Azoarcus sp. KH32C: one gene and its partner. The protein of the gene in region 1 interacts with the protein of each later gene in a pairwise test. Links are inferred from orthologs where the notes say so. Each region holds a gene or a part of one and is shown on either strand. Other genes may lie near its edges.

The links.
Region 2: the proteins of uvrB (region 1) and uvrA interact in binary tests that used the Escherichia coli proteins (3 or more experiments, as listed by UniProt). The link is inferred for Azoarcus sp. KH32C from one-to-one orthologs.

What each region holds. Positions count from the first base shown.
Region 1 is NC_020516.1:3,217,671-3,233,122, reverse strand. What follows is about bases 10,388-13,279. They hold uvrB (excinuclease ABC subunit UvrB), read left to right. Parts: upstream 10,388-10,749; coding sequence 10,750-12,810; downstream 12,811-13,279. Other genes in these bases: AZKH_RS14150 (low molecular weight protein-tyrosine-phosphatase), read left to right, coding at 12,822-13,279; AZKH_RS14160 (amino acid aminotransferase), read right to left, coding at 10,388-10,587. Also shown: GTP 3',8-cyclase MoaA, read right to left, coding at 1-940; AZKH_RS14215 (hypothetical protein), read left to right, coding at 1,180-1,482; AZKH_RS14210 (Lon protease family protein), read left to right, coding at 1,589-4,006; AZKH_RS14205 (ferritin family protein), read right to left, coding at 4,040-4,495; AZKH_RS14200 (ferredoxin family protein), read right to left, coding at 4,505-4,798; AZKH_RS14195 (FAD-dependent oxidoreductase), read right to left, coding at 4,823-6,127; AZKH_RS14190 (electron transfer flavoprotein subunit alpha/FixB family protein), read right to left, coding at 6,151-7,233; AZKH_RS14185 (electron transfer flavoprotein subunit beta/FixA family protein), read right to left, coding at 7,244-8,089; AZKH_RS14180 (4Fe-4S binding protein), read right to left, coding at 8,106-8,324; AZKH_RS14175 (hypothetical protein), read left to right, coding at 8,733-9,062; more of AZKH_RS14160, read right to left, coding at 9,379-10,387; more of AZKH_RS14150, read left to right, coding at 13,280-13,319; AZKH_RS14145 (Rne/Rng family ribonuclease), read right to left, coding at 13,380-15,452. UniProt on the Escherichia coli protein: The UvrABC repair system catalyzes the recognition and processing of DNA lesions. A damage recognition complex composed of 2 UvrA and 2 UvrB subunits scans DNA for abnormalities.
Region 2 is NC_020516.1:4,390,917-4,406,903, forward strand. What follows is about bases 12,543-15,969. They hold uvrA (excinuclease ABC subunit UvrA), read left to right. Parts: upstream 12,543-12,934; coding sequence 12,935-15,769; downstream 15,770-15,969. Other genes in these bases: AZKH_RS19675 (MFS transporter), read right to left, coding at 12,543-12,799; AZKH_RS19685 (hypothetical protein), read left to right, coding at 15,893-15,969. Outside these bases: AZKH_RS19630 (response regulator), read right to left, coding at 1-278; AZKH_RS26420 (PAS domain S-box protein), read right to left, coding at 386-3,643; AZKH_RS19640 (chemotaxis response regulator protein-glutamate methylesterase), read right to left, coding at 3,671-4,810; AZKH_RS19645 (PAS domain-containing methyl-accepting chemotaxis protein), read right to left, coding at 4,839-6,344; AZKH_RS19650 (chemotaxis protein CheW), read right to left, coding at 6,359-6,913; AZKH_RS19655 (methyl-accepting chemotaxis protein), read right to left, coding at 6,926-8,197; AZKH_RS19660 (chemotaxis protein CheA), read right to left, coding at 8,231-10,459; AZKH_RS19665 (lipid asymmetry maintenance protein MlaB), read right to left, coding at 10,507-10,842; ssb (single-stranded DNA-binding protein), read right to left, coding at 11,093-11,587; more of AZKH_RS19675, read right to left, coding at 11,615-12,542; more of AZKH_RS19685, read left to right, coding at 15,970-15,987. UniProt on the Escherichia coli protein: The UvrABC repair system catalyzes the recognition and processing of DNA lesions. UvrA is an ATPase and a DNA-binding protein. A damage recognition complex composed of 2 UvrA and 2 UvrB subunits scans DNA for abnormalities.

The DNA of each region.
Region 1 (15,452 bases):
GCAGTTCCCGCAGGTCGTGTCCCTGCTGGGCAAAGAGGCAGGTGTAGAGCTTGCCTTCGGTCGAAAGCCGGATTCGCGTGCAGGTCGAGCAGAAGGCCTGCGTGACGGAGGAGATCACGCCGATTTCCCCTTGTCCGTCGACATAGCGCCACCGCTCCGCCACTTCGCCCGTGTAGTTGGGTTCTATGGGTTCGACCGGAAAGACTTCGTTGATGCGCGCGATGACTTCGCGCGACGGTAGGACCGCGCTCATTTCCCAGCCGTTCGAGCTGCCGACGTCCATGAACTCGATGAAGCGCAGAATGTGGCCGGAACCCCGGAAATGGCGCGCCATGTCCACGATCCCGTGATCGTTCACCCCGCGCTTGACCACCATGTTGACCTTGATCGGGGCGAGTCCGGCTCGCTCTGCCGCCTCGATCCCCTGCAGAACTGCGGCGACGGGGTAGTCGGCGTCGTTCATCGCGCGGAAGGTTGCGTCGTCGATCGCGTCGAGGCTCACCGTAACTCGGTGCAGTCCGGCGTCACGCAGTGTGCGGGCCATGCGTGGAAGGAGGACTCCATTCGTCGTGAGCGTGAGCTCCAGGCCCTCGATCTCGGTGAGCATCGCGACCAGATTCTCGACATGCTTGCGCAACAGCGGTTCGCCGCCCGTGATGCGGATCTTCTGTACTCCCCGGGCAGCGAAAGCGCGGGCAACGCGAGTGATTTCTTCGAAGGAGAGGAGTTCCTTGCGCGGCAGGAAGGGGTAGTCGGCGCCGAAGACGGACCGGGGCATGCAATAGACGCAGCGGAAATTGCAGCGATCGGTGACGGAAATCCGCAGATCATGGACGGCGCGTCCTCGCCGGTCATGCAGTGGCATACCCGGATTCGGTATGATGATGCCTTCGGACGCGATGGGCTGGGCGTTGGCGAGGTGGATTGGAATGAATTTCATTGCATTTTTGGATGCGGGCGCCACAATGCAAGGGGAAGGAGTTGCAGAGAGTCGTCTGGGCTGACAGCTGTTTGGACGATTATCGGCAGCGTTGCGTTCCACTGCAAGGGTGAGATGTGAATCTACGCTTGGTGCCACGCTGGATTTGCGAGACCGCTTACGTATTTGTCTCAGCTGGCGAGGAACCGTTTTGTGGGATACAAAACTAAAGTAGTAGATCTTGCGTGAATTGACCTCAATTGGATGCCGCATTCCCTATGTCTTCAAGCGCAATTGAAATCCCTGTCGCTGAACTCTTCGCAAAGTTTCCGCATCTCCGGAAGATCGAGGCGATGTGGGGGTCGGCGGAGTGCCGGAAGCTGCTTTTCCAGCTGATGACTGATACGCGAGGCGGGACCCGCCAAGGGTTTCCGAAGGAGCATGCTCTGACGCTGATGCGCCTGATGATGGAGCATGACCGCAAATTTCCGCAGTTCGAGCACGTGATTGCATTGCAGGAAGATTCCCGGTGGGGCGATGTCTCGCGCCGGGGAATCCGATAGGGGACACGATTTCCCGACCTGAACCGCTTCGGTATCTGGACGATGGCGGTTCCGGTGCAGTAGATGGAGTCTCCCGTTTGTTTTCCGGCATCAGGAGAACGACTGCATGGCTCGCCCCGGTCCGCTGTCGGCTGAGAATCTGTGCCGACGCTGCATGCCTGACTGGCCCGATTTCGAGACGACCGACGATTTGGTGGACCTGCCGGGCGGCCTGGGGCAGGCGCGGGCCGAACAGGCATTGCGATTCGGTCTGGCGATCGGGCAGCCCGGCTACCATCTGTTCGTCCTAGGCGAGGCAGGGACTGGGCGGCACGCGGTGGCCTTGCGCTTGCTGCGCGAATTCGCCGAGCGTCGCGAGGTTCCCCCGGACCTGTGCTATCTCAACGACTTTGACAATCCCCACCGCCCTCGCTTGCTCAAGCTTCCCGCTGGGCGCGGAGCAGCGTTGCATGCGCAGATGCAGACCTTCATCGCGGACCTCGGTCCGGCGATCGAAGCCGCGCTTGAGGCGGATACGCATCGCGATCGCGTCGACTCCCTGCTGCAGGCGCACAAGTCCCGGGAAGAGAAGGCCTTGCGAGAGCTCGGCGAGGCATGTTCGGCAGATGGCGTCTCGCTGCTGCAGACCCCCGAAGGTTTTGTCTTTGCTCCGACCGCCAACGGCGAGGCGATGTCGCCGGACGCGTTCGAAGCCTTGCCGCCGGCCGAACGCGCAGCGATCGAAGGCAAGGTGAGCGCATGGAGCGAAAAGCTCGCCGATCTCCTCGATGACTTCCCCGGTTGGCGCACCGCCTTGCGGGAATCGGTCAAGCGGGCGGCCCGCGACGCGCTGGCGCCGGCCGTCACGCATCTGATACGTCCGATGCGTGAAACATACGCAGAACTGCCCGAGGTGTTGCGCTTTCTCGATGCCGTTGCCCAGGACGTGCTGGAGAATGCGGCCGAGCAGGAAAGCTTGGAGGACGAGGACGAAGCGGGTGAGGACGGCGGGCAGCGGTTCCATCGCTATCAGGTGAAGCTGCTGGTCGATCACTCCTCGACACATGGCGCCCCGATCGTGTACGAGGACAATCCCGTGTTCGGAAACCTCATCGGTCGCGTGGAGTTCATCGCGCAGATGGGCGTGCTGATCACCCACTTCAACCTGATTCGCGCCGGTGCGCTGCACCGGGCGTGCGGCGGGTATCTCGTTGTAGATGCGGATCGGCTCCTGACGCAGCCTTTCGCGTGGGAGGGATTGAAACGTGCGCTGCGTGCGCGGGAAGTTCGCATCGAGCCGCCCGCCGAGGCCCAGGGCTGGACCAACGTCCAGATGCTCGAGCCCGAGCCGGTGCCGTGCGACGTCAAGGTTATCCTGATCGGCGACCGCGAACTGTTCTACCTCCTGACCGAGAACGACCCGGATTTCCCTGACTTGTTCAAGGTCGCCGCGGACTTCGACGACGACATGCTGCGCACGGACACGCTGACCCTCCAATACGTGCGCCTGCTCGCCACGCTCGCTCGTGCATCGAACCTGCTGCCGGTGAATCGCGAAGGGCTGGCACGCATGGTCGAGGAAGGCGCCCGCCTCGCGGAAGACGCCGGCCGGCTCAGCTTGCAGACGCGTCACCTGGCCGATTTGCTGCGGGAAGCGGACTACCACGCACGCCAGTCCGGGGTTCCCGTCGTGGGCGCTCCTCAGATCGATGGGGCAATTGCGGCGCGTGCGCGGCGTTTCGGGCGCTATTCGGAACGCGTCCTCGAGTCGATGCTGGACGGGACAACGCTGATTTCGACCGACGGTACCCGTTGCGGTCAGGTCAATGGCCTCGTGATCGTGGAAATCGCGGGCGAGCAGTTCGGGCATCCGGTGCGGATCACGGCGACGGCGCGGCTCGGCGAGGGGGACGTGGTCGACATCGAGCGCGAAACGGAACTTGGCGGTGCGATCCACTCGAAAGGCGTGCTCATTTTGTCGGCCTTCCTCGCAGCCCGATATGCGCGCCATCAGCCGCTCTCGCTGGCGGCAAGTCTCGTGTTCGAGCAGTCGTATGGGCCGGTCGAGGGCGATTCGGCGTCGCTCGCGGAACTCTGCTGCTTGCTCTCGGCGCTCGCGCAAGTTCCGATTCGTCAATGTTTCGCGGTCACCGGTTCAGTCAATCAGTTCGGGGAGGTGCAGGCGATCGGTAGGGTGAATGAGAAGATCGAAGGGTTCTTCCAGTTGTGCCGCGCGCGTGGCCTGACAGGGGAGCAGGGGGTCCTGATCCCGGCCGCGAGCGTGAAACAGCTGATGCTGCGGGAGGAGGTCGTGGAGGCCGCCCGGGCCGGCCGGTTTCACGTCTTTCCCGTGGCCAATGTGGATGAGGCGATCACGCTGCTTACCGGTATGGAGGCCGGCATTCCCGACGCCAAGGGAATTCTGCCGCGCGAGAGCGTGAATCACCGTGTCGCCGAAGCGCTGGCGGTCATGACGAGTGCGAAGCATGCCGCCGACCAGAGCGGCGGCCGAAAGCCCCGCCATCGGCGGCGCGAGGAGGATTGAGCCGGCGACGGACGGAGCGGCGGCGGAGCCGATTCAGGCGGCGCAGCGCTCGATGAGGCGCTCCAGCGCGGCCACATGCTCGGCTTCTTCCACGGCGAATTCGTCGGCCATCGATTTGACGCGGGGATTCTTTGTCGTCGCGGCGATGCCGGCATAGAAATCCCGTCCGGCCTGCTCGCTTTGGAGTGCGAGCTGCAGCGCGTCGGACACGCCCATCAGGCTGTCCACGCCTGCCCAGCCGGCCGTCTCCGGACTTGTCCCGTCCGGCCAGCTGTATTCATCGGAAGCGAGCGGCGGCAGCGGACGGAAGCCGCTGCGCGCCTGGGCTTCGGCAAGATGCTCGCGCGAATAGGTCGCCATCTTGCGGAAGAAGGTTTCGACCTCCGTGTTGCCGAAAGTGGCCATCGCGTCCGCCAGTTCTTCAAAGCGCCGGGCAGCTTCGGCTTCAAGCCGGACGGCGTGGGCGAGAAAAAGGTGGATGTCGTCCATGATCCCTCGTCAGCCGAATTTGAACAGGATGCCGAAGCCGCCGCGCGGCCATTCCCAAGCGACGTTGCGATGCTCGTCGCAGATGATGCGGCAGGTGCCGCATTCGAGGCAGCCGTCGGTGATCAGCACGACCCTGCCATTGCCCTCGGCGATATAGCAGCCAGCCGGACAGCAGGTGGTGCATTGCTGCTCGGTGCAGTGGTTGGCGCACAGGTCCGGTTGCTTGATGTGGATGTGCGGCCGCCCGGCGTCGACGCGATAGCGGTTCTGGAACAGCTTCTCTTCGACCTTCACTTGCGTCATTTCCTTTCTCCTTGCGACGGTCGTTCAGCGGGCCTGGAAGGCGCGCCACAGCTTGAAGGCATCGCCGAACAGACCGGTCAGCGAGCGGGCGGCGAGGAAGCTGCCGCGGATTTCGCGTTCCTTGGTCTTCTTGTCGATACCGTCGACCTTCACCATCGTGTGCGCAGCGCGGTTGAGCAGCTCCGGATAGGTGGTGAAGAACTGCGGGCTCTTGTGGAAGATCTCCGGCATCTTCCGGTACTTCTTCAGGTCCTTCATGACGAAGCTGGCGTCGAGACGCTGGCGATAGACCTTGAGGTTCCGGGCCGAACATTCCTTGCCGGCGGTCTTGAGGTCGATCAGCGTCTCGGCGGCGATCTGGCCGGTGGTCATCGCGAGGTTGGAGCCTTCGCGGTGGATGCCATTGACGAACATGCCCGCGTCGCCGGCGATCATCCAGCCGTCACCATAGACGGGCGGAATCGCTTCGTAGCCGCCTTCGGGAATCAGGTGTGCCGCGTATTCCTTCATTTCCGAACCCGCAATCAGCGGCTTGATCGAGGGATGCGCCTTCATCTGTTCGAGCAGCTGGTAGGGCGTCGTCTTCTGCTTCTTGAAGTCCGACAGCATGCATCCGACGCCGAGCGTGATCGATTCGCGGTTGGTGTAGAGGAAAGCGGTCCCCATCATGCCCGCGGTGATCTTGCCCGCCATCTCGATGACGACACCTTCGTCCTCGCCGATGTTGAAGCGGGACTCGATCGTCTCCTGGGGCAGGAAGTGGATCTCCTTGACCGCCAGTGCGATGTCCTTCGGCTTGAGTTCCTCGTGGAAACCAGCCTTCCTGGCGAGCAGGGAATTCACTCCGTCGGCAAGGATCACGCAGTCGGCGAAGACGTCGCCGTTCTTGCGGTCGGTGCGCACGCCAACGACGCGATTGCCGTCCATCAGCAGCTCCTGTACCGTCGTCTCGCAGATGACCAGACCGCCGGCTTTGGTGACCTGCTCCGAGAACCACTTGTCGAACTGGGCGCGGATGATCGTGTAGCGGTTGTACGGCTCGCGGTTGAACTCCTCCGAGCGGTAGTTGCTGCCGACGTGGGACGTGTCGTCGAGCACCCAGACACGTTGTTCGATCAGATGGCGCTCGAGCGGTGCCGACTCGCGGAACTCCGGGATGATCTTCTCGATCGCGTCGGCATACAGGATCGCGCCCTGCACGTTCTTCGAGCCGGGGTATTCCCCGCGCTCGATCTGAAGCACCTTGAGGCCCGCCTTGGCGGCCGTGTAGGCGGCGGCGTTTCCGGCCATGCCGGCGCCGACGACGATGACATCAAACTTTTCGGCCATGAATCTTCTCCTGGATCTGAATGTCAGCCGGCTTTGCGCGCCTGTGCGATCTGGGCGCGGAAGGCGTCGGTGAGGGCGGGCAGGATCTGCATCGCGTTGCCGACGATGCCGTAGTGCGCGAAGTCGAAGATCGGGGCGTTCGCGTCGTTGTTGATCGCGATGATCACATCGGCGCCGTCCATGCCCACGCGGTGCTGAATCGCGCCCGAGATGCCGGCTGCGATATAGAGCTTCGGTCTCACGGTCTTGCCGGACTGGCCGACCTGGCGATCGAGTTCCGCCCAGCCTGCCTGAACGATGGGGCGCGACGCGCCGACTTCGGCGCCCAGCACCTTCGCTAGATCCCACACGAGCTGGAAGTTCTCCTGCTTCTTCAGGCCGCGCCCGCCGGCGACGATGATGTCGGCGAAGGCGAGTTGCGGCTTGTCCTGCAGGTTGTCCGGGATGTACTCGAGGACCTTGGTGATGATCGACGATTCGACGAACGTCACTGTGTGCTCGACGATGCGGCCCGTGCGCGAGGTGTCCGGCTCCGGCATCGCCATCACCCGCGGCCGTACCGTCGCCATCTGCGGGCGATGGCGCTGCGTCATGATCGTGCAGAGGAGCGAGCCGCCGAAGGTCGGGCGCGTCGATGCCAGGTTGCGCGATTCGGCCTCAATGACGAGTTCGGTGCAGTCGGCGACGAGCCCGGTGGCGAGTGTCGTCGCGACCGAGCCGGCGAGGTCACGACCAAGCGTCGAGGCGCCGAGCATCAGGATTTCCGGCTGGTAGGTGTTGACCAGCTCGGTGAGTGCCTTCGTATAGGGTTCGTTCCGGTAGTCGTGCAAGGCTTCGTCCCGCACGAGGTAGCACAGGTCGGCGCCGTAGTGGAAAGCCTCGCCGCAGATCGCGCGCGTCCGCTCGCCCGGCGGGCCCATCACGACCCCGGCGAGCTCGACGCCCAGCGAGTCGGCGAGTTTTCGCCCTTCGCCGAGCAGTTCCCACGACACGGGATGCACGACGCCACGCTCGGCCTCGATGAAGACCCACACGTGCTTGTAATTGACGAAGCGCGGATCGACTTCGACCTTCTTGCGCGCTGGCTTCTTGACGGGTTCGTTCATGATCTCGTCCTCACTTGGCCAGACGAGCGATTTCACGCTCGAGTTTGGGATGCTGGGTGAAGACCTTCGCGAGCAGCGTCGCCGCGAGGTTCTTCGGATCGTTGTCGATCGTCTCGACGATCTCGGCGCGCTTGTTGCGCGGCTTCGGTGCGAACACCTTGCCCACCACGGTGGGGCTGCCCTTGAGACCCACTACGTCCGGGTTCTCGATGCCGGCCGCGACGCGATCCCAGAGCTTCAGCGGGTAGCGCGCAGCGCGGAACATGTCGTCCATGTCCGCGTAGCGCATCTCGTTCGTGCCTTCGAGCATGGTGATCAGGCACGGCAGCTTCGTGCGCAGCACCTGCACCCCGCCTTCGGCGCGCCGCTCGACGACGATCTCGCGATTGTCGTGATCGATCTCGCGAATCGCCGAGACATAGGTCAGAAGCTGATAGTCGAGCCGCTTGGCGATGCCGGGTCCCACTTGCGCGGTGTCGCCGTCGATCGTCTGCTTGCCCGTGAAGATCAGATCGACCGGCATGTTTTCGCGGATCTTGTTGATCGCGGAGGCGAGGGCGCAGGACGTCGCCAGGGTATCGGCACCTGCGAAGGCGCGGTCCGAAACGAGGATCGCGTCGTCCGCGCCGAAGGACAGGCACTTGCGCAGCGCCACCTCGGCCATCGGCGGTCCCATCGTGATCACCGTCACTGTGCCGCCAAACCTGTCCTTCAGGCGCAGGGCCTCTTCGAGCGCAAAAAGGTCGTAGGGATTGATGATCGCCGGGACGCCCTGGCGCATGATCGTGTTGGTGACCGGATGTACGCGGATCTGCGCCGAGTCGGGCACCTGCTTGATACAGACGACGCTGTGCATGGCAGCTCCCGGTCTCTCAGGCTTGATAACGCGGCACGCTCTTGTCGACCACGATCGTGCCGTCCGAAGGACACTGCGCGATGCACTGCGGATCGTCGTAGTGGCCGATGCACTCGGTACACAAATCGGCCTTGATCGCGAACATGCCGTTCTTTTCCTTGATGGCGTCGTTCGGGCATTCGGGCTCACAGGCCCCGCAAGCGGTGCAGGAAGAGGTGAGAATTTTGTAGGCCATGATGTCCTCGCATATTTGCCATTCGTGCTGCCGGCCGGCAGCGCTTCCAATGGCCATATTGCAGGACCTGTGCCAAGCGGATTTTCTATTGTTAAGTCTTGAAAATATAAATAAAAACAGAACGTTGCTGTTTTGTCGCGTTTATTTCACTGGTCGCGTTTGCAACACGTGGCGGGAGCCGGCTTGTGGGTATTCGTACACCGGAACGTGCCCTGCGTATGTTTTGTGGGAGCGCCCACCGGGTTGTCCTTGAAACTTGCAATCACCCGCCTAGACTCGAATCAGGTGCTTTCCTGCACCGAATCGTTTCCCCCTGGCGAGAGCTGGTCCGATGTCCGGGCTGTGCAGACGGGGAGCCGATCTTGTTTCTCAAGGGCCTGCCTCGAACGCTTAAGCCGGGAGATCCTCATGACTTCGAGCGCCGTCGATTTTCGCCGTCAGGAACGTGTTCCGCATCGTTGGCATGTGCTGCGCTTGTTGCGCGCAATGCGATCTGGGCATCCGTTCATACGACTATGGGATCTGTCGTGTCTGATGCATCTCGAAGGCGTCCCGCTGGCCGTGCATTACTTCGGATTTCTGGAACGTAACGGTTACATCGTTCCGTGCGGGACCGAAGGGCTGCAGGCGCACTACTACACGCTGACGTCGGACGGGATCGAACTCCACGATCAGGGCGAGCGGTGGTGGGGGTCCTTGAGGTGGCCGCAGAAATACTGGGTGATCTGGCGCGGATAGGAAGTGCCGACGCAGACCGAAAAACACAAAGGCCACTCCGAAGAGTGGCCTTTGTGTTGTTTTACTGGCTCCCCGACCTGGGCTCGAACCAGGGACACACGGATTAACAGTCCGTTGCTCTACCGACTGAGCTATCGGGGATCGGTATTATTTGCCCATGCGAAACGCGCCTGAGCCGAATTTGGCTCCCCGACCTGGGCTCGAACCAGGGACACACGGATTAACAGTCCGTTGCTCTACCGACTGAGCTATCGGGGAAAGAAGCCGCGCAGTATAGATACCACGCGGCGGTTCGTCAATAATTGATCGAGATTTTTTAGCTCTTCACGACCGAAGCGATCGCCTTCGCGACGTAGTCGATGTTGCGCGAATTCAGTGCGGCGAGGCAGATACGGCCGGTGGACACCGCGTAGATGCCGAACTCGTTCTTGAGCTGTTCCACTTGCGCGGCCGACAGGCCGGTGTAGGAGAACATGCCGCGCTGCTGGATCACGAAGGAGAAGTCTTGGGCCACGCCGGCACCCTTCAACGACTCGACGAGACCGACGCGCATCGCGCGGATGCGATCACGCATGCTCGCGAGTTCGTCTTCCCACATCTGGCGCAGTTCAGCCGAGTTCAGCACAGCAGCGACAACGGCACCGCCGTGGATCGGCGGGTTGGAGTAGTTGGTGCGGATGACGCGCTTGACCTGCGACAGCACGCGGGCCGATTCGTCTTTGCCGGCCGTGACGATCGACAGGGCGCCGACGCGTTCGCCGTACATCGAGAACGACTTCGAGAAGGAGCTAGACACGAAGAACTGCAGGCCGCTGGCCGAGAACAGGCGAACGGCAATGGCGTCCGGTTCAATGCCGTCGGCGAAGCCCTGGTAGGCCATGTCCAGGAACGGGACGAGTGCGCGCTCGCGGCAGGCTTCGACGACTTCGCCCCACTGGCTTTCGCTCAGGTCGGCACCCGTCGGGTTGTGGCAGCAAGCGTGCAGCACAACGACCGAGCCTGGGGCGAGTTGATCGAGCTTGGCCTTCATGCCGGCGAAGTTCACGCCGCGGGTCGCCGCGTCATAGTAGGGATAGTTCTCGACGGGGAAGCCGGCCGATTCGAACAGGGCGCGGTGATTCTCCCAGCTCGGGTCGGAGATATAGACGGTTGCGCCGGGCAGCAGCCGCTTGAGGTAGTCCGCGCCGACCTTCAGTGCGCCAGTGCCGCCGAGGGCCTGGACGGTGACGACTTGGCCGTTGGCGATGAGCGCCGAATCCTTGCCGAAGAGCAGGTTCTGCACCGCGTTGTTGTACGCGGCCGGGCCTTCGATCGGCTGATAGCCACGCGGCGGCATAGCTTCGAGGCGGGCCTTTTCGGCAGTCTTGACCGCGCTCAGCAGCGGGATCTTGCCGTTGTCGTCGTAGTAGACGCCGACGCCGAGGTTCACTTTCTCGGCACGCGAATCGGCGTTAAAGGCCTCGTTCAGGCCGAGAATCGGGTCACGGGGCGCCATCTCGACGGCGGCGAAGATCGAAGCGGGCATATCAACAACTCCAGGGGTGGGCGGGAAGTACGTCCGCGATCCTCAGCCGGTACAGGGCGATGTGCCTTGGTGCCGTGCTTTGGGTCGCGAATTGCGAAATAATGATCAGTCGGCCCAGTGCAGCAAGCAGAGGAAGGGCCTCAAACGACCTGAAATTCTAACATGACGCATCCGAGCGACAGCACTCCGGTCATCACCTTCGAGGGGAGTCCGTTCCGACTTCATCAGCCGTTTCCGCCCGCGGGAGACCAGCCGTCCGCAATTGCTCTGCTGACGGAAGGGATCACGGATGGCCTGATGTACCAGACGCTTCTGGGCGTGACCGGCTCGGGCAAGACCTACACGATGGCCAACGTCATCGCGCGCTCCGGCCGCCCGGCGCTCGTGCTGGCGCCGAACAAGACGCTTGCGGCACAGCTCTACGCCGAGTTCCGCGAATTCTTTCCGGAAAATGCCGTCGAGTATTTCGTGTCGTACTACGATTACTACCAGCCGGAAGCCTACGTCCCGTCGCGCGACCTCTTCATCGAGAAGGATTCGAGCATCAACGAGCATATCGAACAGATGCGGCTGTCTGCGACGAAGAGCCTGATGGAGCGGCGCGACGTCGTGATCGTTGCGACTGTGTCGTGCATCTACGGTATCGGCGATCCGGTCGACTATCACGCGATGATCCTGCATCTGCGCGAAGGCGAGCGCATGGCTCATCGCGACCTCGTTCAGCGCCTGGTGGCGATGCAGTACACGCGCTCGGACATCGATTTCCGGCGCGGAACGTTCCGCGTCCGGGGCGACGTGATCGATGTGTTCCCTGCCGAAAACGCGGAACTTGCGGTTCGCATCGAGATGTTCGACGACGAGATCGAGCATTTGACGCTCTTCGATCCGCTGACCGGGCATCTGAAGCAGAAGCTCGTGCGCTTCACCGTCTATCCGTCGAGCCACTACGTGACGCCGCGCGCCACGGTGCTGCAGGCCATCGAGGCGATCAAGGAGGAGTTGCGCGAGCGCGTCGATTACTTCTACCGCTCGGGCAAGCTCGTCGAGGCACAGCGCATCGAACAGCGAACTCGCTTCGACCTCGAGATGTTGAACGAGATGGGGTTTTGCAAGGGCATCGAAAATTATTCGCGTCATCTGTCGGGCCGTGGCCCCGGGGAACCGCCGCCGACGCTCATCGACTATCTGCCGTCCGATGCGCTGTTCTTCGTCGACGAGTCCCATGTGTCGATCCCGCAGGTCGGCGGAATGTACAAGGGGGATCGATCGCGCAAGGACAACCTGGTTCAGTACGGCTTCCGCCTGCCGTCGGCGCTCGACAATCGTCCGTTACGATTCGAAGAGTTCGAGCGCCTGATGCCGCAGACGATTTTCGTCTCGGCCACCCCCGCCGATTACGAGGCGACGCACCAAGGGCAGGTGGTCGAGCAGGTGGTCCGGCCCACCGGGCTCATCGACCCCGCCATTGAGGTCCGTCCAGCAACGACGCAGGTCGACGATCTGTTGTCCGAAGCGAAGCGACGAATCGATGTCGGCGAGCGCGTCCTTGTGACGACGCTGACCAAGCGCATGGCCGAAGATCTTACGGACTATCTGGGGGAAAACGGCATCCGTGTGCGTTACCTGCATTCGGACATCGATACCGTGGAGCGCGTCGAAATCATCCGCGACCTGCGGCTTGGCGAATTCGACGTCCTCGTGGGCATCAACCTGCTGCGGGAAGGTCTGGATATTCCCGAAGTGTCCCTCGTCGCGATCCTCGATGCGGACAAGGAAGGTTTCCTCAGATCCGAACGCTCCCTGATCCAGACGATCGGCCGCGCGGCTCGCCACATTCATGGAAAGGCGATCCTCTACGCCGACGTGATCACCCGGTCGATGCGTGCGGCCATCGACGAAACCGACCGGCGGCGGGCCAAGCAGGTCGCGTTCAACGAGGCGAACGGAATCGTCCCCAAGACGGTCAGCAAGCGGATCAAGGACATCATCGACGGTGTCTATGGGAGCGACGAAGAGCGCAGTGCTTTGCATGTTGCCGACGCGCCGGCGGAGTATTTCGCATTCGACGAGAAGACGCTTGCGAAGCGTATCAAGAAACTGGAGAAGGAAATGCAGGAGCACGCCCGCAATCTCGAGTTTGAAAAGGCAGCGGCGGTACGTGATCAACTCTTTCGGCTCCGTCAGCAGGCATTCGGGGCCGACCAACATGGAAGCGGCAGCTGAGCGAGATGACGATGACGCGAATTCTGTTTGTGTGTACCGGGAATATCTGCCGCTCGCCGACGGCTGAAGCAGTCGCCCGTCATGCGATCCAGGCCGCTGGACTGTCCGATCTGATCGAAGTGGATTCGGCCGGCACGCATGACTTCCATGTCGGCGAGGCTCCCGATCCACGCACCCGAAAGGTGGCGTTGCGGCGCGGCTACGACTTGGGCGCGCTACGCGCGCGCCGGCTCGAAGCCAAGGACTTCCACGAGTTCGATCTGCTGCTGGCGATGGACGCCACTCATCTCGAATACATGCGGCGCACTTGCCCGGACGCCTGTCGCGAGAAGCTCGCTCTGTTCATGCGCTATGCCCGGAACTACAGGCTGGATGAGGTGCCAGATCCGTACTATGGGGGGGAGAAGGGATTCGAGGCCGTGCTCGACTACTGCGAGGACGCAGTGGAAGGGTTGATTCAGGAGCTGATTGCCCGGTCGGCGAGGGGGGGCATCGGGCAGGGGGCTTGAACGACGTCCGCGCAAGACCCCGCTTTCGGAGCCTTGCGCAGATTCGTCATGCTTTCCGCGTCAGTTTGACTTGCCGCGGGTTTCGACCTGCTCCAACGGCTCGCTCACGATCGCAACCGTGGGACGCGGGCGGCGGCCGAGCGGCTGCGCTTCCGGGGCTCCGCTGGAGAAAGTCTGAGCCTTCTGCCGGTCGGTCTCGATCAGCACAAGCCCGCTATCGGCCAGAGCGACGCCAAGGTCGATCGGGGCGGACGGGGTCTTTGCGGGGCCGGGTGCAACAGCAGTGGCTCCGGCATTACCCGTGCTCGAGGAAGTCTGCGGCTGGATGGCCGGTTCGGCGATGGCCATAACCTCAACCTCAACCTCGGTTACAGGCGCCTCCGTTTCTACCGCCTGAGCAAGGTCAACCGGTTCCGCTTCGGCGGCTGCTGCGACCAGAACGGGGACTTCGGCCGGCTGTCCTGCCGGCTCAGAAGCTTCCTGCGCTGCGGTCTCCGGAGTCTCCGCCAGCGTTTGCGTCATGGGGAGAGCTTCGGGCTGTGCCATCTCGACCACCGCGTGTTCTTGCACTTGTGTTTCGGCGGTCACCACCTCGGCTGTCGTGGCCGGAACGGGCAGGGGGGCCTCTTCCATCGCGGCCGCCACGACTTCCGCGGGGCTTGCGACGACCGGCAGCGGGGCGGGCTCTTCGACGGGTGCCGGCGCCACGGATGGTTCCAGGCTCGCAATCTGTTCGATCGCGGCAACTTCCGGGGCTTCGGTGCTGACGGCCACGGCCGGCTCCTCGCTCGCCGGCTCTGCGGCGGCGGACACTTCGTCGGTTGCTACGCCGGCAACTGCCTGATCTTCCGCTCCGCGACGGTCGCGGCGACCGCGGCTGCGGCGGCGGCGTTTTTCCGGCGTGCCTTCCTCGCCCGTGGCTGCCGTGTCGGCAGGAGCTTCCTGCGACGCGGCTAGGGCTGCCGTGGCGGCGTCGACAGCAGCGAGTTCCTGGGCGGCCTCCATGCCTTCGGTAGCCTTCGGCTGATTGCGCTGGCGCCCCTGGCGATTGCGGCCTGCACCTTCGCCGCGCTCCTGGCGAGCGGCTTTTTCGCGTTCGCCGGTGTCGGCGCGCTCGGTCCGTTCGGGGCGCTGCTCGGCACGTTCCGGACGTTCCTGGCGCTCCGGACGGCCGCTGCGCTGCGGCTGGGTTTGCGCCGCTTCTTCGCGCTCGGTGCCGCGTTCGCCACGTTGCCCATCACGACGGTTCCGGCCATTGCCGCGACGATCGCTGCGCTCGGGGCGCGGACGGGCCTCCCGCTTCGGTTCGACTTCCACGGGAGCCGGGGCGGCAGCCGGCTTGCTGCCGAAGATCCAGCCGAGCAGACGCTGCACGACCCCAGGCTGCGGAGCCGGTGCAACCACGGGTTCCGGCTTCGGCTCGACAATCGGAGCAGGCTGGGCGGGAGAGATGCCCTTGACGACCGCTTCCGGGCGAGCCGGTTTGCTGTCGCCCTTGGCCGGCAGGCGCAGATCGACGTCGGCAGGCTTGCCGACCATCTGGTAGCTCGCGAGTGCGGTCTCTTCCTGATTCAACTGGTCGTGGCGCAGGCGTACGATTTCGTGATGGGGCGTCTCGAGGTGCCGGTTCGGGATGATGATCAGCAGAATCTTGTGGCGCACCTCGATGTGCGCGATGTCGACGCGCTTCTCGTTCAGCAGGAAGGTGGCGACGTCGACCGGGACCTGCACATGCACGGCGCCCGTGTTCTCCTTCATCGCTTCTTCTTCGAGAATGCGCAGAATATGGAGAGCAGACGATTCGGTGCTGCGGATGTGGCCGGTGCCGTTGCAGCGCGGACACGGGATGTAGCTCGTCTCCGCAAGGGCAGGGCGCAGGCGCTGACGCGACAGCTCGAGAAGACCGAAACGGCTGATCTTGCCGGTCTGCACCCGCGCGCGATCGTGGCGCAGCGCGTCACGCAAGCGGCTTTCGACCTCACGCTGATTCTTTTGCGACTCCATGTCGATGAAGTCGATGACGATCAAGCCGCCCAAGTCGCGCAGGCGCAACTGGCGGGCGATTTCCTCGGCCGCTTCCAGGTTGGTGCGGAAGGCGGTTTCCTCGATATCGGCGCCCTTGGTCGAGCGGCC
Region 2 (15,987 bases), 1.2 Mb from region 1 along the record:
GCGGACAGGAAGATGATGGGAACGTCCTCGCTGTGCGGGTCGGCCTTGATGCGCCGGCACACCTCGAAGCCGTGCATGCCCGGCATCCGCACGTCGAGCAGCACGAGGTCGGGGCTGCGGGCCTGGATCGAGCGCAGCGCGAGTTCGCCGCTCTGCGCCTGCCGCACCGCATAGCCGGCCTCGTGCAGCCACAGCGACAGCAGTCTCAGGGAGGCGGCCGAATCATCCACCAGCAGGATCTCGCCGCGGTCCTCGCTGCTCGCAGGTTGTTCAGCCATCCTTGCCCCTCGCAGGCATCAAGATTCGGTTTGCCATGGATACGCGGGCCCAGTAGACCACGCACAAAACCCGTGCCACAAGAGAGGAAATACTCAGTTCGGTCCCCTCAGACGACAGGCAGCGCCTCCTCCTCGAGCCAGGCTTGGAGCCCCTCCAGCACGATGCCGAGCCGCCCGTCAAATTCCGTGAGCGCGGACTCGAGCGCGTCGTCCTCGCCGGCGCAGAGGACCGCCTCCAGCCGCCCCGCAGCCGACGACAAGGCCTCGGCGCCGATAGAAGCCGCAGACGACTTCAGCGAATGCGCGAGACGCGAAGCGGCTTCCGTGTCGCCGCGGCGAAGCGCGTCGCGCAATTCGCCGCTCGTGCCGGAGCGCGTCTCGTGGAACATGCGCAGCAGCTTCGCGTGAAGCTCCCGCCTGCCGAAGCAGTGCTTCAGGCCGGTTTCGACCGAGATTCCGGCGAGCGCACGCGGCGAAGCACAAGCGGGGACGGCAGGCGGCGCCGAAGTCTCGCACCGCTGCCCCCAGGTCGCGAGCTTCGCGAACAGCTCGACCGGGTCGAAAGGCTTGCTGATGTAATCGTTCATGCCAGCCGCGAGACACTTCTCCCGATCGCTCGCAAGCGCATGGGCAGTCATCGCGATGATCGGCAGCTCGCCGTCCGGCCGGTCGCGCCGAATCAGGCGCGTCGCGTCGTAGCCGCTCATGCCCGGCATCTGGATGTCCATCAGCACGACGTCGAAGGCTTCGCGGCGCACGCGCTCCAGGGCTTCCTCGCCGTTGCCGGCGGTGACGATATGCCCGCCCGCGACCTCGGTCAGGAGATCCCGCGCGAGCTGCTGATTCACTTCGTTGTCCTCGACGAGCAGCACACGAAGGCCGGCGAGCTTGGGCTGAATGCGCGGCGCAGGTTCGGCCGGGGCGGGAGGCGCGGCAGGCAGCGCTTCGGCATGGCCGACGCCGAAGCGCGCCGTGAAATGAAAGTCGCTGCCCTGGCCCGGCTCGCTCGCGACGCCGATCTCGCCGCCCATCAGCTCGACGAGCCGCTTGCTGATCGCGAGGCCGAGCCCCGTGCCGCCGTGCTTGCGCGTCACTGATGCGTCGGCCTGCGTGAAGGGCTGGAAGAGCTGCGCTACCTGCGCCGCCCTCATGCCAATCCCCTGGTCGCGCACGGAAAAGCGCAGCATGACATCGCCGTCCACCATGGCTTGCGGAGCGACCACGACGACGACCTCGCCGTGCTCGGCGAACTTCACCGCATTGCCGCCCAGGTTGATCAGCACCTGGCGCAGGCGCAGCGGATCGCCGACGAGCACCGGCGGCACGTCCGCGGCGACGTCGAGCCGGATATGCAGCCCCTTCTCCTCGGCGCGCGGGCCGATGATGTCGACCATATCGCCAAGCACCTCGTCGAGGGCGAACTCGCAGGATTCCAGGTCGACCTTGCCGGCCTCGATCTTCGACACGTCGAGGATGTCGTTGATGATGCCAAGCAGCGAGTTCGCCGCGCCCTTGATCTTCCTGAGGTAGTCGTCCTGCTTGGGGCTCAGCTCGGTGTAAAGCGCGAGGTTGGTCAGGCCGAGGATTGCATTCATCGGCGTGCGGATCTCGTGGCTCATGTTGGCGAGGAACTCGCTCTTCGCCTGTGCGGCGGCCTGTGCCGCATCGCGCGCGCTGACGAGTTCCGTCGTGCGTTGCGCCACCAGTTCCTCCAGATGCTTGCGATGGCGTGTCAGCTCGTCCGCGTTGCGGCGCTTCTCGGTGATATCCTCGCGCACGGCGACGAAGTGCGTGATCGCGCCGGCCGGGTCGCGTATCGGCGTCGCGATGACGTATTCCGGATAGGTTTCCCCGTTCTTGCGCTTGTTGATCATCTCCCCCTGCCAGTGCTCGCCGCGACGCAGCGTCCCCCAGAAACTCGCGTAGGTCGACGGCGGCGTCAGGCCGGACTTCAGGAATCGGGCGTTGCGGCCGATCGTCTCCTCGCGGCTGTAACCCGTGGTGCGCACGAAGGCTTCGTTCACATACTCGATGTTGGCCTCGACGTCCGTGATCAGGATGCTCTCCGCGCTCTGCTCAACGGCGCGCGACAGCTTGCGCAGCTGATCCTCGGTCCGCTTGCGCTCGGTGATGTCGATCCGGTTGCCGACGATGTAGCCGCTCGGGGTGCGGTTTTCGACGATCAGGATCCAGCGCCCGTCGCCCAGCTCCTGCTCGATCGGTCGCCCGGTCGGATTCTGATGCTCCTGCACGCGCCGTCGCACCCAGGCGTCGATGTCGCCCATCGCGTCCTTGTACTGGCCGCGCTCCGCCCCCTTGCGGACGATCTCTTCGAAGGTCGCGCCGGGAACGATCAGATCACGGCTCAGCGCGTACTTGTCACGATAGGCGCTGTTACAGATCACGAGCCGATCCTGTTCGTCGAAAATCGTGAACCCGCTCGCAACCTGCTCGACCGCTTCGCGCAGCAACTGGTTGGCGCGCTCAGCCGCCTCCGCGGCCGCCTTCTGCGCGGTGACGTTCTGTCCGACCCCGCGATAGCCGGTGAAACGCCGCTGGGCATCGAAAATGGGCAGTCCGCTGACCGAAACCCACACCGTCGCCCCGGTCGCATCACGCATCGCATACTGGAAGTTGCGGAAGGGCTCGTGCCGGCGCAGCAGCGCCATATGGGCGCGCGACATTTCCGGGGCGTTGAGATCGTCCTCGGCAAACACTTCGGCACGCGTCCGACCGAGCATGCTCGCCGCCGAGCGGCCGCAGGCGCGTTCGAAGTTCTCGGACAGGTAGCACAACCTCAGGTTGGCATCGAGTTCCCAGAACCAGTCGGCCGAACTGAGCGAGAAATCGCGGAAGCGCTGCTCGCTGACACTGCGGGCGCCGTCGACCTGGCGGCGTGCGCTGATGTCCTCGACGGTCGACCAGATGTAGTTCCTGCCGTCGCGCCCGACGATCACAATGCCGCTGACGCGGACGGGCACGAGGCTGCCGTTGCGCCGCAAATACTCGCGTTCATGAGGCCCATAGCGGCCGACTCGCAGGACTTTGCGGACGTCGGCCTCGGACAGCCGGCCCGGCCTCGGCACCCGCGATTCCGGATCATGCAGTTCCGCAGCCGAGCAGCCGCAGATGCTGCGGTAAGCCTCATTGAATTCGACGAAGCGCCCTTGCATGTCCGTGAGCGCGATGCCGAGCGAGGACAGCTCGAAGAGCCCCTTCAGTTTCTGCTCGCTTTCCCGCAGGGCTTGGGACCGTGGCCACATGCCATGGGTGATGAAGCGGGCGATGCCGCGCCACATCCGGGCGAAAAGACCTCGCTCCTCCCGCGCGCGCCACCCCGCGCTCGTCCCGCCCGGACCGTCCATCTCCCGCTATCCCCTTCGTCTCCCCGATTATTGTTTGATGATATGACACTCCGTACGCTCGCGGGGCGCGGCGCTCATGGCCCGCAGAGGAAGCTTCGTCGGCCCCTGGCCCCACTGCACGACGGCAGACGGGATCGCCGACAGCGCGACCACCTCCGCCGCCGCACCGCGCCGGATCGCCTCCTTCGGCATCCCGAACACGACGCAGGACTCCGCGTCCTGCGCCAGCGTGTGCGCGCCGGCGTTGCGCATCTCGAGCAGCCCAGCGGCGCCGTCGTCGCCCATGCCGGTCATGATGATGCCGAGCGCATTCTTCGCGGCGCACTTCGCGACGGAGCGGAAGAGCACGTCGACCGACGGCCGATGGCGATTCACGAGCGGTCCGTCGATGACGTCGACGTGATACTGGGCGCCGCTTCGCCGCAACAACATGTGCTTGCCGCCGGGCGCGATCAACGCACGGCCGGGGATCACGCGGTCGCCGGAGGCGGCTTCCCGCACCTCGATCTCGCACAGGCTGTCCAGCCGCCGCGCGAAGGACGCGGTGAATTTCTCCGGCATGTGCTGCACGATCACGATACCGGGGCTCACGCGCGGCAAGGCCGAGAGCACCGCCTCCAGCGCGAGCGTGCCGCCCGTCGAAGTGCCGATCGCGACGATGCGGTCGGTGGTTTCTGCCATCGCCCCGCTCGCCGGCGCGAGGATCGCATCCGCGCTGAGCTTTGAGGGCGCTCCGAGCGCAGTCCCGCGGCGCAGGTTGCGCAGGTTCGCGCGCGCGGCGCCCTTCACGGCACCAATCAGGTCTTCCGAGGCGTCGCGCAGGAAGGACTTGATGCCCAGCGTCGGCTTCGTGACGATCTGCACGGCGCCGGCTTCGAGCGCCTGCATCGAGGTCGTCGTGCCGGCCTCGGTCAGCGACGAGCAAATCACGACCGGTGTCGGGCGCTCCGCCATGATCTTGCGCAGGAAGCTGATGCCGTCCATGCGCGGCATCTCGACGTCGAGCACGATCACGTCCGGCCATTGGCGCGCCATATGGTTGAGCGCGAAGATCGGGTCGGACGCGACCCCCGTCACCTCGATCGCCGGATCACTCTCCAGCACGCCCTGCAGCACCTGGCGGACGACCGCGGAGTCGTCGACGAGCTGGACCTTGATCTTTGCCATCGCCCTATCGTCCTTTGGCCCTCTGGCCTCAGCGCAGCGAGAAGAAGCCCATCGTCCGCTGCAGCTTCTCCGCCTGACCGTTCATCTCGTCGGCGGTCGCGGCGAGCTCCTCGGCGGCCGTGGCGTTCTGCTGCGTGATCTGGTTCAACTGGTTCATCGCGGCGTTGATCTGCGCAACCCCCGCCGACTGCTCTTCCGACGCGGCGGCGATCTCCTGCACGAGGTCCGAGGTCTTGCGGATCGACGGCACCATCGCGTCGAGGAAGCCACCCGCCTTCTCCGCCAGCCCGACGCTGCCCTTCGCGACTTCGCCGATCTCGCGCGCCGCGACCTGGCTGCGCTCGGCGAGCTTGCGCACTTCGGTCGCGACGACCGCGAAGCCCTTGCCGTGCTCGCCGGCACGCGCTGCCTCGATCGCGGCGTTCAACGCGAGCAGGTTCGTCTGGTAGGCGATGTCATCAATGATGCCGATGCGCTCGGCGATGCTCTTCATCGCCGCGACCGTCTCCTTCACCGCCGCGCCGCCCTCGACCGCCTCGGCCGAGGACTGCGCCGCCATGCCGTCAGTGACCTTCGCGTTCTCGGCGTTCTGGCTGATCGACGAAGACATCTGCTCGATCGACGCACCCGTCTCCTCGACGCTCGCCGCCTGCTCGCTGGTCGTCTGCGACATCGACTGCGCGGTCGCCGACACGCCGTCCGACGAGGACGACAGCACCGAGGCGGCGTTGCGGATGTCGGTGACGATGCTCGCGAGATTGCCCGCCATCGTATTCACGGCGTGCGTCAGCTGGCCGATTTCCGTACGCAGGTCGGCCACGCCCTGCATGCGCAAGTCGCCCGCGGCAACGATCTGGCAGCCGCGGATCGCGTCGCCGAGCGGACGCAGCAGCTTGAAGACGAGCAGCCACCAGACCAGCGCCGCGAGCGCGACCCCGGCGCCGGCGAGCGCCGCACGCGTCACCGTGTCGCCGAGGCCCGTGCCCAGCGCGAGCAGGATCGCCGCCAGCCCGACCGACGCGAGGCTCGTGCGCGCCTGAATGTTCAGATGCGCGAGCGCGCCAATCCGGCCGGCGAGACCGCTGCGCACCACCGCGCCGCCCTTCACCGTCAGTCCGCGCGCCGATCCCTCGCGGAAGCGGCGGTAGATGCGCTCGGCCTCGTCGACCTGCGTGCGTGTCGGCCGCGAACGCAGCGACATGTAGCCGACCACCCGCCCGTCCTCCCAGATCGGGTTGGCGTTGGCCTCGACCCAGTAGTGGTCGCCGTTCTTGCAGCGGTTCTTGACCATGCCGCGCCACGGTCGCCCGCCCTGCAGCGTCTTCCACAGGTCGGCGAAGGCCTCCGGCGGCATGTCGGGGTGGCGGATGACGTTGTGCGGCTTGCCGATCACCTCCTCCTCGGAGAATCCGCTGATCTCGAGAAAGGGGCGGTTGACGTAGGTGATGCGGCCCTTGAGGTCGGTCTTCGAGACGATGTACTCGCCCTCGGCGAGGTGTCGCTCCACATTGGTCACGGGCATGTTCACGCGCATGGCGAGTCTCCAGATCAGTTGTGCGGCACGGAGTCCGGTTGCGGGACCTCCGCCGCGGCGCTCATTTCGGTCCTCTCGCCGGCGGTCGCGAGGTCGTCGAGGGAAAGCACGTCGTTGACGCTCAGGATGATTGCGAAGCGCCCATTCACCTTGCCGATACCGGCGATGAAATCGGCCCGCACGCCGGTGCCGAAGCGCGGCGCGGGCTCGATGTCGGCCGGCGCCATCTCGAGCACCTCCGACACCGCATCGACGACGACCCCCAGGTCGTACTTGCGTTCGTCCGACTCGACTTCGACGATCACGATGCAGGTCCGCCGGGAGACGTCCGTGCGCTTGCGGCCGAAGCGCGCCGACAGGTCCACCACCGGCACGACCGAGCCGCGCAGGTTGATCACGCCGCGGATCGCCTCCGGCATCGTCGGCACCTCGGTCAGCTCGCCGTACTCGATGATCTCCTTCACGTGCAGGATGCCGATCGCGAACAGCTCGCCGCCCAGCATGAAGGTCACGTACTGCACCGGCACGTCGATCACCGGCTCCACTGCGGTCTCCAGCCTTGCGCCCATCGTCGCGGCTCCTCAGAAATTCACGAAATCGAGATCCAGATCGCCGAAGGCCGGCTGGGAGGCGCCCGCCGGCGTCGAGCGCGCTCGCCGAACCGGCTTCGTCGCCGGCTGCACGCTCTCCGACGCGCTCGCCGCCCCCCTCACCACCACTCCCGTCTCGACCTTGAAGAAGGCCATCGTCCGCTCCAGCTTGGCTGCCTGCCCGCTCATCTGTTCGGCCGTCGCGGCGAGCGCCTCGGTGGCCGCGGCGTTCTGCTGCGTGATCTGGTTGAGCTGCGTCATCGCGGTGTTGATCTGCGCGACCCCCGCCGACTGCTCTTCCGACGCGACGGCGATCTCCTGCACGAGGTCCGAGGTCTTGCGGATCTTCGGCACCATCGCGTCGAGGAAGCCGCCCGCCTGCTCCGCGAGCCCGACGCTGCCCTTCGCGACTTCGCCGATCTCGCGCGCCGCGACCTGGCTGCGTTCGGCGAGCTTGCGCACTTCGGTCGCCACCACCGCGAAGCCCTTGCCGTGCTCGCCGGCGCGCGCCGCCTCGATCGCGGCGTTCAATGCCAACAGGTTCGTCTGGTAGGCGATGTCGTCGATGATGCCGATGCGCTCGGCGATGCTCTTCATCGCCGCGACCGTCTCCTTCACCGCCGCGCCGCCTTCGACCGCCTCGGCCGAGGACTTCGCCGCCATGCCGTCGGTGATCTTTGCGTTCTCGGCGTTGTGGCTGATCGACGAGGACATCTGCTCGATCGACGCGCCCGTCTCCTCGACGCTCGCCGCCTGCTCGCTCGTCGCCTGCGACAAGCCCTGCGCCGTCCGCGTCACCTGCCCGGCGGCGGCGTTGAGATTGCCCGATGCGCTACGCGCCTCGACAATCACCGCCGAGAACTTCTCCGCCATCCGCCGCACGGCCGCGAGCATACTGCCGCGGTCGTCCGGCGCGACGCGCACGCTCACGCTCACGCCAAGGTCGCCGGCGGCGAGGCGCTCGATCACCGCCTTCGCATACGCGGGCTCGCCGCCCAGTTGCCGCAGCAGCCCCCTGAGGATGAACGCTGCTCCGGCGCCGAAGGCCGCAAGCACGAGCCATGCGACCAGCACGCACTGCTGCAGCGCATCGGCACTTTGCGCGCCGAGCTCCGCGACGGCCGGCAGCGTGCCGGCGACGCGGACCGCCTCCGCAATCCTTGCGACTTCGTAGTATGCGAGGCCCGCCAACGCGGCAAGGCCGAGCACCGCAACGCCCGCGAGGGCATACAGGCGCTGCGTGAGGGTCATTTCCCCGTTCATGGCAGTACGTCTCCGTCAGTGATTTGCAACCGGTCAGCCGATGGCGACCGCCCGTTCCGATGCACTGGGCCGCAGCACGCGCCCGCCGCCCGCCGCGTCCCGCGCCGCCGCCTCCTGCAACAGCGACGGCACATCCAGGATCAAGGCCACCTGGCCGCTGCCGAGGATCGTCGAGCCGCCGATGCCGCGCACCCGGCTGAAGACCTTGCCCAGCGGCTTGATCACGGTCTGGAACTCGTCCATCAGCTCGTCGACGACGAGCCCTGCTTTGTGCGCGCCATAGCGCACGACGACGATGCTTTCGCGATGACCGCCGCAGCCGCCGAGGCCGAAGTGATCGCGCAGCCGCAGGAAGGGCAGGATCTCGCCGCGCAGGTTGATGTAGGTCCGCCCCGTCGCCGCCTGCCGGTCCGCCTCGGAGAGCTCGACGCATTCCAGCACCATGTCGAGCGGCACGACGTAGGCCGCGTCGCCGACGCCGACGAGGAAGCCGTCGATGATCGCGAGCGTCAGCGGCAGCCGGATGCGGATCGTCGTCCCCAGCCCCTCGGTGCTCTCCAGCTCGACCGTGCCACGCAGGGCCTCGATGTTCTGCCGCACCACGTCCATGCCGACGCCGCGGCCCGAAAGATTGCTGACCTGTTCCGCCGTCGAGAATCCCGGCTCGAAGATCAGCTTGTAGATTTCGTGCTCCGTGAGGCTCTGCCCGGGCTGCACCAGTCCGCGCGCGACGGCCTTCGCGAGGATGCGCTCCTTGTTCAGCCCGCCCCCATCGTCGCTCACCTCGATCACGATGCAGCCCGAGTCGTGGTACGCGTTCAGGCGCAGCGTCCCGCGCACCGGCTTGCTGCGCGCGAGGCGGAGCTCGGCCGATTCGATGCCATGGTCGATCGCGTTGCGCACAAGATGCGTCAGCGGATCGGCGATGCCCTCGACGACGCTCTTGTCGAGCTCGGTCTCCGCCCCGGTGATCGCCAGTTCGATGTCCTTGCCGAGCTCCTTCCCGACGTCGCGCACCACGCGCTGGAAGCGGTTGAAGGTCTCGCCGATCTGCACCATGCGCAGGCGCAGCGCGCCGTCACGGATCTCCTCGACGAGGCGCGAGATCAGCGCCGTCGCCTCAAGCATCGCGCCGTCGCTCCGCTGCTGCGCGAGCAGATTCGCGCCCGCACCGGCGATGACGAGCTCGCCGACGAGATTGATCAAGCTGTCGAGCTTATCCGCCGGCACGCGCACCAGCTTGTTGTCCGCAGCCTTGCTCTCGCGGTTGCGCACCTGCTTGTCGAGCGCGCTCTGCACGACCTGCGGCGCCACCACCTGCTGCTCCACGAGCAGCTCGCCGAGCGGCCCTGCCACCGGGCCCGCCGCGAGTGCGGTCTGCCAATCGAGCCCGGCTTCCAGTTCGCGCCGCGTCAGGGCGCCGCTCGCGACGAGGATCTCGCCGAGGCGCAGATCGTCCTCGGGCAGGCGCCGGATCAGCTCGATGTACTCCGACACCTTGCTGCGCGGCGGCAGCACGTGGATCTCCGAATCCTCGCGCACGAACTCGAACACGTTCTCGATCGTTTCCTTGCTCGCGCCAGAATGCAGCTCGATCTCGAAGCCCAGATAGCAGGCTTCCGGGTCCATCGCCGGGCCCTCGGGCATCGCGTCGGACAGCGTCGTAATCGACACGACCTCCCCGACGGTCGCCAGATAGCGGATGAAGGACAGCGGATCCATGCCGTTGCGCAGCACATCGCGGTCGAAGCGCAGGGAGATGTGCCAGTTGTCGGTCGCGACGACATCGCCATCACCGCGTTCCAACGCGCCTCCGCCGGCAGCCTCAACGCCCCCGCGCGACTCGGTGGGCAGCGTCGTCGCCGCGATCGCCGGCTTGCCCAGGAACTCCCGCAGTCTTGCGATCAGGCGCTCGCCGCAGGCCCGGGTCTCCGCGTCCAGCGCCATCGCCGGCACGTGCGCCACGAGCTTGCCGATGTGGTCCCCGCAGGGTAGCAGCAGCGCAATCAGGTCGCCGCAGACCTGGATCTCCCGGGTCCGCAGCTTGTCGAGCACATGCTCCAGCACATGCGTGAATGCGACGATCGGCTCCAGCCCGAAGAGTCCGGCCGAGCCCTTGATCGTGTGCGCGGCGCGAAACATCGCGTGGATGAGCTCGTCATCCGCAGGCGCGCTTTCGAGGCGCAGCAGCGCCTCCTCCATGTCGCGCAACAATTCATCCGCCTCGGCGATGAAGGTGTCCAGAGCCTGATCGAAATTCACGTCTTCGGTCCCCTCAAGGATTGACACAGAGCGTCCAGATCCAGGCGTCAGTTCCGAGACACTCCGCCCTCTGCGGCGCAGTCATCCAGAAGGCTGGCAAGCTGCATCGTCTCCAGCGCGTCCTTCACTACATCGCTGCACCCGGCGACCCGCAGTTCGATCCCGCGCTGTGCGGCCTCGCGCCTCGCCAGGATCAGCAACTGCAGTCCCGCGGTATCCACCTCATTCACCGCCGACATATCCAGATGCACGACCGGGCCGGCGTCCAGCGCCCTCATCAGCAGCCCATGTTGTTCCGCGACGGTGTAGATCGTGAGCTCGCCTTCCGGACGGAAGCCGGCCGGCCGCTCATTCACGGCATCGGATAAAGTTGAGGAGTTCATCGGGTCCGCCTCTCCACTGTCTGCAGGAACTGCCGCGATTCGGTTGCCGATTGCGTATGCCAACGTGGAATGCAGTATCTGCTTTGCGGACTGAGGGGCGAGAGCGTCCAATTACACGCGTGGACTAGGTAATTTCTCACGGGCGCACGAGGCGCGGGCAATCGTCGGCCCGGGCCGCCCGTAAACGAAAAAACCCGGCAACCACGAAGGGCTGCCGGGTCTTACCGAACCGGGTACTACGAGGCGTCGCTTAAAACGGGATATCGTCGTCGAAGTCGCCGAAACCGCCGCCGCTGCTCGGCTGGCTCGGCGCGCGCTGCGCGGGCGCGGCCTGCGGAGCTTGACGTGCCGGAGCCGGGGCCGGCGCGTCATAGCCGCCCTCTGACTGGCGCATCGGCGCATCGCCGCCCGAACGCGAACCCAGCATCTTCATCTCGTCGGCACGGATTTCCGTCGTGTAACGATCCTGGCCGTCCTTGTCCTGCCACTTGCGCGTCTGCAGGCGGCCTTCCACGTACACCTGGCTGCCCTTGCGCAGATATTGCGACGCGATCTCCGCGAGGCGGCCGAAAAACACCACGCGATGCCACTCCGTTGCTTCCTTGCGCTCGCCGCTCGCCTTGTCCTTCCAGGTCTCGGTCGTCGCGATCGTCACGTTGCAGATCGCGTCACCGCTCGGCGCATAACGCGTTTCCGGGTCCCGACCCAGGTTGCCGATCAGGATCACTTTGTTCAGGGAAGCCATCCCTTTCTCCTCGAATACAAATTCAAATTAACGCGCGGCCGCGCTCGCAACGGCACGTCGCACAGGTGGATTCATCGATGTCGCCAGCAGCAGCCAGATCACGGCGAGCAGCCCACAGGCAAAATTCACGGCGCCACTGCCATAGTGTTCAGCAATCCAGCCGCCCATCGCCCCCCCCAGGAACAGCCCGACGGACTGCAGCGTGTTGTAGAGGCCCAGCGCCGTACCCTTCGCATGCGGGGGCGCGACGCGCGAAATCCATGACGGAAGAATAGCTTCGAGCACATTGAACGCAACGAAGAACAACGTCAACCACAAGCCCAGCGCCGGCAGGCTGCGCCCGAAGGCATACAGGCCGGCCTGCACCACTACCAGCAGTCCGACGGCCGTGCTGAAGATGGTCTTCATTCGACCGCCCTTCTCGGCGATGATCACCGCCGGCACCATCAACGCGAACGACAGCACCACCGCCGGCAGATAGACCTTCCAGTGCTCGGGCAGCGGCAGCCCGCCCCCCGCCACCAGCGCCGCGGGCACCAGCACCCACATCGCGGTCTGGATCAGGTGCAGCACGAAGACACCGAAGTTCAGGCGCATCAACTGCCCGTCGCGCAGAACATCCGCGAAGCGCCCGCCGTTCGCGCGCGGCAAGGCCGGCGCCGCCGGCACGACATACAGCACGACACCGATCGCCGCCAAGGCCAGCGCGCCGGTCAGCCAGAAGATCCCGTCCATGCCGATCAGCGAATACAGCACTGGTGCCGCCACCATCGACAACGCAAACACCAGGCCGATGCTCGACCCGATCATCGCCATCACCTTGGTACGATGCTGATCCCGCGTCAGATCCGCCGCCAGCGCCGTCACCGCCGCCGAAATCGCCCCCGCCCCCTGCAACACGCGGCCGACGATGACGATCTGGATGCTCGCCGCAAGCGCCGCGACAACGCTACCCAATGCGAACAGCACGAGTCCGAACACAATCACCGGCTTGCGCCCAAAGCGGTCCGACGCAACCCCGTAGGGCATCTGCAGGAAAGCCTGGGTCAGCCCGTAGGCGCCGATCGCGAGCCCGACCAAGCTCATGTCGTCCCCGCCCGGCAGCTTGTGGGCATGCAACGAAAACACCGGCAGGATCAGGAACAGGCCGAGCATCCGCAGCGCAAAAATGGCTGCCAGGCTCGCGCCGGCTCGCCGCTCGGCAGGTGTCATGGAGTCTTGCTGGGGTCGGGACATGGGAGACGGCAGACGAGACAAAGTGGGGATTCTAACATCCGCCATCGCCGGGTTTGTTTCAGGTCAGTGTTCTCTCGTATAGTTGCATGTTCCCCTCGTCGGCCCAGGTCCATGGACGAAATCCGCATTCGCGGCGCGCGCACTCACAACCTCAAGAACATCAACCTCGACCTGCCGCGCAACCGCCTCACCGTGATCACCGGCCTGTCCGGCTCGGGCAAGTCCTCGCTCGCCTTCGACACCCTCTACGCCGAAGGCCAGCGCCGCTACGTCGAATCGCTGTCGGCCTACGCGCGCCAGTTCCTGCAGCTGATGGAAAAGCCCGACGTCGACCTCATCGAAGGCCTGTCGCCGGCGATCTCGATCGAACAGAAGGCCACCAGCCACAACCCGCGCTCGACCGTCGGCACGGTCACGGAAATCCACGATTACCTGCGCTTGCTCTACGCGCGCGCCGGCACGCCGCACTGCCCGGACCACCCCGACCAGGCGCTCGAAGCGCAGACCGTCTCGCAGATGGTCGACCACATCCTCGCGCTGCCCGAGGACACGCGACTGATGATCCTCGCCCCGGTGGTCTCGCATCGCAAAGGCGAGCAGCACGAGCTCTTCTCCGAATTGCGCGCCCAAGGCTTCGTCCGTGTGCGCGTGGATGGTCAGGTCGGCGAGCTCGACGCCATGCCGCCGCTCGAAAAGGGCCGCCGCCACAGCGTCGAAGTCGTCATCGACCGCCTCAAGGTTCGCGCAGACCAGCGCGGCCGCCTCGCCGAATCCTTCGAGACCGCACTCACCCACGCCGACGGCCGTGCGATCGCCGTCGAAATGGACAGCGGCCACGAACACCTCTTCTCGGCCCGCTTCGCCTGTCCGATCTGCAGCTACTCGCTCGCCGAACTCGAACCGCGCCTCTTCTCGTTCAACAACCCCTCCGGCGCCTGTCCGAAATGCGACGGCCTTGGCCAGGTCGAATTCTTCGACCCCGCCCGCGTCGTCGCCCATCCCGAACTCTCACTCGCCGCCGGCGCCATCCGCGGCTGGGACCGCCGCAACCAGTTCTACTTCCAGATGCTCGCCGGGCTCGCGAGCCACTACGACTTCGACGTCGAAGCGCCGTTCGAGACCCTGTCCGAAGAAGTCCGCCAGGTCGTCCTGCACGGCTCGGGCCGACACAAGATCACCTTCCGTTACCTCTCGGACAACGGCCGCATGGTCCCGAAGGAGCACCCCTTCGAAGGCATCATTCCCAACCTCGAACGCCGCTTCCGCGAAACCGACTCCATCGCGGTACGCGAAGAGCTCGCCAAGTACCGCGCCACCCAGGCCTGCCCCGCCTGCCACGGCACGCGCCTGCGCAGCGAAGCGCGCCACGTGCTCATCGGCGGCCAGTCGCTGCATACCGTCAGCCACATGCCGCTCGGCGAGTGCAAAGCCTTCTTCGACGAACTCAGCCTCAGCGGCCAGCGCGCGCTGGTGGCCGCCAAGATCGTCAAGGAGATCTCCGACCGCCTGAGCTTCCTGATCAACGTCGGCCTCGACTACCTCTCGCTCGACCGCTCCGCCGACACCCTTTCCGGCGGCGAAGCCCAGCGCATTCGCCTCGCCAGCCAGATCGGCTCCGGCCTCACCGGCGTCATGTACGTCCTCGACGAACCCTCGATCGGCCTGCACCAGCGCGACAACGACCGCCTGCTCACGACCCTGCGCCAGCTGCGCGACCTCGGCAACACCGTGATCGTCGTCGAACACGACGAAGACGCCATCCGCTGCGCCGATTACGTCGTGGACATGGGCCCGGGCGCCGGCGTCCATGGCGGCGAAATCGTCGCCCAGGGGACCCCGACCGAGATCATCGCCAACCCGCAATCCCTCACCGGCGCCTACCTCGCCGGCCACGAGGCCATCCAGCCCCCCGTGCGCCGCAGTGCGCCCAACCCGGAACGCCTGTTCCACCTGCGCGGCTGCACCGGCAACAACCTCAAGGATGTCACCCTCGAACTCCCGGTCGGTCTCTTCACCTGCATCACCGGCGTCTCCGGCTCAGGCAAGTCCACGCTGATCAACGACACCCTCTACGCCATCGCCGCACGCCACCTCTATGGCTCCAACATCGAGCCCGCCCCCCACGGCGAGGTCGAAGGGCTGGATCACTTCGACAAGGTCATCAACGTCGACCAAAGCCCCATCGGCCGCACCCCACGCTCCAACCCGGCGACTTACACCGGCCTACTCACTCCGGTGCGCGAACTCTTCGCCGGCGTCCCCGAAGCGCGCGCACGCGGCTACGGCCCCGGCCGCTTCTCGTTCAACGTCAAGGGCGGACGCTGCGAAGCCTGCCAGGGCGACGGCATGATCAAGGTCGAGATGCACTTTCTTCCGGACATGTACGTCCCCTGCGACGTCTGCCACGGCAAACGCTACAACCGCGAAACGCTCGAAATCCGCTACAAGGGCAAGACCATCTACGAGGTCCTCGACATGACCGTCGAGAACGCCCTCGAATTCTTCCGCCCCGTCCCCGGCGTCGCGCGCAAGCTCGAGACCCTGATGGACGTTGGCCTCGGCTACATCCGCCTTGGCCAGAGCGCGACCACCCTCTCGGGCGGCGAAGCCCAACGCGTCAAACTCTCCCTGGAGCTCTCAAAACGCGACACGGGCCGCACCCTCTATATCCTCGACGAACCCACCACCGGCCTGCACTTCCGCGACATCGAACTGCTGCTCGGCGTCCTGAATCGCCTGCGCGACCACGGCAACACCATCGTCGTCATCGAGCACAACCTTGATGTGATCAAGACCGCCGACTGGGTCATCGACCTCGGCCCGGAAGGTGGTCACCGCGGCGGCCAGATCCTCTGCACCGGCGCTCCCGAAGCGATCGCGGGCCACCCGGCCAGCCATACCGGCCGCTACCTGAGGAAACTCCTCCCTGCGACCGCCCCCGCGTGACGGCGCCAAGACAGTTCGCTCGCTCAGTCTGCTTTCAGCGCTTACAATTTGATCAGCACCAGTCCTCGCTTGCCCCGGCTCCCCCAGTTGAGAATCGCGGCCGAAAGCATTAAGGAGACCGCCATGCCCGAAGTCCCGAACGACCCTCAAAGCATCTTCCTCGACCGCATCGAACGGCGGGTGAAGATCCTCAAGACGCTTCTCGACGCAGCTCTGGG